Azoarcus sp. CIB: one gene and its partner. The protein of the gene in region 1 interacts with the protein of each later gene in a pairwise test. Links are inferred from orthologs where the notes say so. Each region holds a gene or a part of one and is shown in the gene's direction. Other genes may lie near its edges.

What was found.
Region 2: the proteins of AzCIB_RS22710 (region 1) and recJ interact in binary tests that used the Escherichia coli proteins (3 or more experiments, as listed by UniProt). The link is inferred for Azoarcus sp. CIB from one-to-one orthologs.

What each region holds. Positions count from the first base shown.
Region 1 is NZ_CP011072.1:5,055,862-5,058,792, reverse strand. It holds AzCIB_RS22710 (DNA topoisomerase III), read left to right. Parts: upstream 1-423; coding sequence 424-2,439; downstream 2,440-2,931. Other genes in the region: AzCIB_RS22715 (single-stranded DNA-binding protein), read left to right, coding at 1-138.
Region 2 is NZ_CP011072.1:2,244,817-2,247,816, forward strand. It holds recJ (single-stranded-DNA-specific exonuclease RecJ), read left to right. Parts: upstream 1-654; coding sequence 655-2,346; downstream 2,347-3,000. Other genes in the region: AzCIB_RS09925 (hypothetical protein), read left to right, coding at 1-658; AzCIB_RS09935 (MarR family winged helix-turn-helix transcriptional regulator), read left to right, coding at 2,580-3,000. UniProt on the Escherichia coli protein: Single-stranded-DNA-specific exonuclease.

The sequences.
Region 1 (2,931 bases):
CGTACCGTGCGCGACGAATGGGAGGACGCCGACGAGAACGAGCGCGTCACCTTCAAGATCGAAGCCCGGCGCGTCGGCATCCTGCCGTATCGCATCGAGACGGTGATGCTCGGCGCCAAACCGGCCGGGGGCCAGTAGCCGATCATCGCGGGCGGCTGTAGCAACCGTCAGACGCCCGCCATGCACCAGCGGGCTATCCCCTGGGGATAGTTCCACTGCGGTCCACCGAGTTCCAGTCGCCCTCCCGACACCAATCTCCCGCCTCTCATACCGCCGCGATCCGTGCATACGGCCGCGGCAGCGATTCCCCAGCCGATCACAAATCGGTGTCCATGCCGTCCGGCTTCCTTGCGGCCGGTCTCACCTGGCCCAGCCATGCTGTCGTCCATCTGATGAACCGCACATTCCCGAGGAGGCTTCAGCATGCGCGTGTTCCTGTGCGAGAAGCCTTCGCAAGGCAAGGACATCGCCCGTGTGCTGGGGGCTGGCCAGCGTGGTTCCGGCTGCTACAGCGGCGCGGGTGTCGTGGTGACCTGGTGCATCGGTCATCTGGTCGAAGCGGTTCCGCCCGAGGGCTATGACGAGCGCTACAAGCGCTGGACTCTCGAGCAACTGCCCATCCTTCCCGAGCGCTGGCGTGTCGAGCCCAAGGCTGCGACCGCCACGCAGTTCAAGATCGTCACGCAGCTCGTCGGTCAAGCCAGCGAGCTGGTGATCGCCACCGACGCCGACCGCGAAGGCGAGATGATTGCCCGCGAGATCATCGAGTTGTGCGGCTACCGCGGGCCGATCCAGCGGCTGTGGCTGTCAGCGCTCAACGATGCGTCGATCCGCAAGGCACTGGGCGCGCTGAAGCCGTCGGCCGAGACGCTGCCGCTGTACTACTCGGCCCTGGCCCGTTCGCGTGCCGACTGGCTGATCGGCATGAACCTGAGCCGGCTGTTCACCCTGCTGGGACGGCAGGCTGGCTACACCGGTGTGCTGTCGGTGGGCCGGGTGCAGACGCCAACACTGAAGCTGGTGGTGGATCGCGACCGCGAGATTGCGAGCTTCGTCTCGGTGCCGTTCTGGGCGATCGACATCACGCTGTCCCATGCCGGCCAATCCTTCATCGCAAGTTGGACGCCGTCGCAGGGGTGTATGGACAATGCTGGCCGTTGCTTGCAACAGCCGGTCGCCCAGCAGGCCGCAGACCGCATGCGCGCCGCCGGCAGCGCCCAGGTGGTGTCGGTCGAGACGGAGCGCGTGCGCGAAGGTCCGCCGCTGCCGTTCGACCTGGGCACGCTGCAGGAGGTGTGTTCCAAGCAGTTGGGCCTGGAAGTGCAGGAAACCCTGGACATCGCCCAGGCGCTGTACGAGACGCACAAGGCGACGACCTATCCACGCTCGGATTCCGGCTACCTGCCCGAGAGCATGCTGGCCGAGGTGCCGACCGTTCTCGACAGCCTGGTCAAGACCGATCCCGGCCTGCGCCCCTTGATCGACCGCCTGGACCCGGCTCAGCGCTCGCGCGCCTGGAACGACAGCAAGGTCACGGCGCACCACGGCATCATCCCGACGCTGGAACCGGCCAACCTCTCGGCGATGAACGACAAGGAACTGGCCGTCTACCGACTGATCCGCGCGCATTACCTGGCGCAGTTCCTGCCCCACCACGAGTTCGACCGGACGGTGGCGCAGTTCGCGTGCGGCGGGCAGTCGCTGCATGCCGTGGGCAAGCAGATCGCTGTGGCCGGGTGGCGCCAGGTACTGTCGGCGCAGGAGGAAGGCGATGCGGATGGCGACGACGCCCAGCGCAGCCAGGTGCTACCGGCACTGCAAGCAGGATTGTCCTGCCAGGTCGGCCATGTCGATCTGAAGGCGCTGAAGACCTTGCCGCCCAAGCCCTACACGCAGGGCGAACTGGTCAAGGCCATGAAGGGCGTCGCCAGGCTCGTCACCGACCCGCGCCAGAAGCAGAAGCTCAAGGACACGACAGGCATCGGCACCGAAGCCACGCGCGCCAACATCATCAGCGGCCTGCTTGGGCGCGACTATCTGCTGAAGAAGGGCCGTGCCATCCGTGCCTCGGATGCCGCCTTCACTTTGATCGACACCGTGCCGGCCGCCATTGCCGATCCGGGCACGACGGCGGTCTGGGAGCAGGCGTTGGACATGATCGAGGCCGGCCAGATGACGCTGGATACCTTCATCGCCAAGCAATCCGCCTGGATGGCCCAGCTCGTGCAGCAGTACCGCGGTGTGACGCTCGCCATCAAGCTGCCACCATCTCCGTCCTGCCCCCAGTGCGGCGCGCAGATGCGCCAGCGCACGGGCAAGAGCGGTGCCTTCTGGTCGTGCAACCGCTACCCGGACTGCAAGGGAACGCTGCCGGTCGACACTTCGACTGGCAAGCGCGAAGCGCCGCGCAAGCAGCGGGCTTCCCGCAAGGCATCCTGACGCCGACGAATCCCCTCGCCACGCCGACCGTTCCGAACGGCGGGGCCGACTTCCCGCACCCCGCGGGATTCCCCAGCACACGCCTCCTTCTGCAACGGTGTGCGCGTCTCTCTGCCCCGCGACGGGTCAGCGAGACGAGAAGGCGGTTCCTCTGCGAATCGCGTCTGCCGCGACTCCGTTGATCGAGATGCTTCCGTCGATGACGAGCGGTCTCCTGACGTCTGGCTGACCTGTGCTGTGGCGAGCCGTCAGGAGACCCCTCGGGTCGACGGTATTCGGTGCCGGTGCCCGCCGGTGGAACAACGGGCTCCCTTTGTGCGCGGATGTGTGCCGAAGGATGTCGACCCCAGCCACGACACGGGTCGGGTGCGATTGCTGACGCAGCGAGCGGCTTTGACGACGGCCGGGACTGCCACAGCCCACAGGTGGTTTCTCTCTTCTCCGGCTGAAGGCTCAAGGGCCTTCGGCCTGTTGGTCTTTATTTGATCCTGA
Region 2 (3,000 bases), 2.8 Mb from region 1 along the record:
GGCCCCGGCCCGCGCGCGCTTCTTTCCCCTGCACGACGTGGTAGGTCGCCCGGTGCGCGATTTCCTTCCGGAAGGCGAGGACGCCCGCCTGTGGCAGCGCACGATGAACGAGTTGCAGGTCATGCTGCATAACCATCCAGTCAATCAGGCACGCGAGGCCGTCGGTCACAGGCCGGCGAACAGCCTCTGGCTGTGGGGGGCCGGCATGTCGCGCCCCGGGGCGCAGTCAGCCGCTCGCGCCATCCAGACCGCCGATCCGCTGATGCGCGGCTTCGCCCTCGCGGCCGGCAGCTCCGTCGCGACGCCCGATTGCGCCAAGGCCCTGGGCGGTGACGCGCTGGTCATGCTCGACGATCTGCTGTTGCCTGCGCTCCATCTCGACATCGACAGCTGGAGAGCCCGGCTCGCGAAGCTCGAACACACCTGGTTCGCGCCGCTCGCGGCGGCCCTGCGCGGCAAGCGCCTGCGGGCGCTGAAGATCACGGCGCCGGGCGACCGCGGAACGCTCGAACTCGAGGTCCGCGCCGCCGATGCATGGAAATTCTGGCGCAAGCCCCTTTCGCTGGACATGCTGCTTAAGTCGATCGCGCCTGCAGTCGCCTCCCCGCCGGGAAGCCCTGCCGACGCCAGCCCCCCTCACCACCCAGGCACACGATGACCCGAATCCAGCCGCGGGCGATTCCGCCCCGCTCCATGCAGCGCCTGATCGACGCCGGCACCCATCCGCTGCTCGCCCGCATCTATGCCGCGCGCGGCATCTCGCGGCGCGAGGAACTCGACTACTCGCTCAAGGCCCTGATTCCGCCCGCAGCCCTGAAGGGGGCGCACGAAGCCGCTACCCTGTTGGCCGATGCGATCGAAGCCGGCGCGCGCATGGTGATCGTCGCCGACTACGACTGCGACGGGGCAACGGCTTGCGCGGTGGGCGTGCGCGCCCTGCGGGCCTTCGGTGCGGACGTCGGCTACCTGGTGCCGAACCGCTTCGAGTACGGTTACGGGCTGACGCCCGCCATCGTCGAGCTGGCCGCGCACATGGAGCCCGACGTCCTGATCACCGTCGACAACGGCATCGCCAGCGTGGAGGGCGTTGCTGCGGCGCGCAGCTACGGCATGGCCACGGTGATCACCGATCACCACCTGCCGGGCGACACGCTGCCCGATGCCGACGTGATCGTGAATCCGAACCAGCCCGGCTGCGACTTCCCGAGCAAATCGCTCGCCGGCGTCGGCGTGATGTTCTACACCATGCTCGCGCTGCGGGCAGAACTGCGCGAGCGCGGCGCGTTTGCCGGACGCCAGGAGCCGAACCTCGGCGAACTGCTGGACCTCGTAGCCCTCGGCACGGTCGCCGACGTCGTGAAGCTGGACCACAACAACCGCATTCTCGTGTCGCAAGGCCTCGCGCGGATGCGCGCCGATCGCATGCATCCCGGTATCCGCGCGCTGTTCTCCGTCGCCGGCCGCGACGCTTTGCGCGCGAGCACCTTCGACATGGGGTTCGGGCTCGGCCCGCGCCTGAACGCCGCCGGCCGCCTGTCGGACATGAGCCTCGGCATCGAATGCCTGATCACCGACGACATGGGCCGGGCGCTCAACATCGCACAGGAACTCGACCGGCTGAACCGCGAACGGCGCGGCATCGAGCAGGACATGCAGGAAGGGGCGCTCGCGCACCTGGCGGATTTCGATCCCGGCAATTGCGCCACCGTCAGCCTGTTCGAGCCGGACTGGCACCAAGGCGTAATCGGGATCGTCGCCGGCCGGATCAAGGAAAGGCTGCACCGCCCGGTGATCGCCTTCGCCCGCGGCGACGAGGGGCAGCTGAAGGGCTCCGGCCGCTCGATCCCGAATCTGCATCTGCGCGACGCGCTCGATCTGGTGAGTAAGCAATGCCCCGATCTGATCCTGCGCTTCGGCGGACATTCGATGGCGGCAGGTCTGACGATCCTCGAGACCGACTATGACCGCTTCCAGCGCGTGTTCGAGGAAACCGTCCAGTCCCTCGTGGAACCCGCGGACCTGACCCGCACGCTGGACACCGACGGACCGCTCGAGACCGGCTACATGAGCCTGGAAGCCGCGCGGCTGCTCGAGCAGGACATCTGGGGCCAGGGCTTCCCGGCCCCGCTGTTCGACGACGTGTTCCGCGTCGACAACCAGCGCCTGCTCAAGGACAAGCACCTGAAGCTGCAGCTGTCGAAGAACAACGTGCGCTTCGACGGCATCCGCTTCAACTTTGCCGAAGGCGCGCCACAGCAGATCCGGGCGGCATTCCGCCTGGCGCCGAACGAATACAACGGCATCACGAGTCTGCAGCTGATGCTGGAGCACTTCGAAGCGGCCTGAGCCGCGCCCGCCGCGGCGGACGATCCCCGCCGGCTCACCGCAAGACGACTTCGACGACTGCAACCTGCCGGTCGAGGCGGCATATTGGGTCGCACTTGCGGAATCCTTCCTGCGCAGAGGTCTGCAAATCTCGGCTTGCGCTGTTCCGGCCGGGGCAACTCCGTCATAATGGAATTGTCCTTTTTCACGCCAACGGAGCTTTCCGGGCGACATTGTGCCGGCAACGCATTGTGATGAACGACACCAACGCGCCCTACCTCACCTACAAGCTCGACCTGATCAAGACCATCTCGATCAAGGCGGGCAACACGTACTACAAGAAGGCCTTCGGCCTCGGTGTCCGCGAGCTGCGCGTGCTGCGCCTCGTGCACGATCACCCCGGCATCACGGCGAAGGATCTCGGCAACATGCTGGTCCTCGACAAGACGCTGCTGTCGAAGAACATCGCCTCTCTCGAGGAGCGCGGCCTCATCACGCGCAGCCCCAACGTCAACGACAACCGTCAGCAGCACCTCGCGCTGACCGACGTCGGCATGCGGGTCTGGCGCGAGGGCGAACTGATCGGCCGGGGGCTCGAACGCGAGATGTTCGCGGATCTAAGCAGCGAGGACTGGAACCACCTTCACACGCTGTTGGACAGGGTGCTGGTTTCGC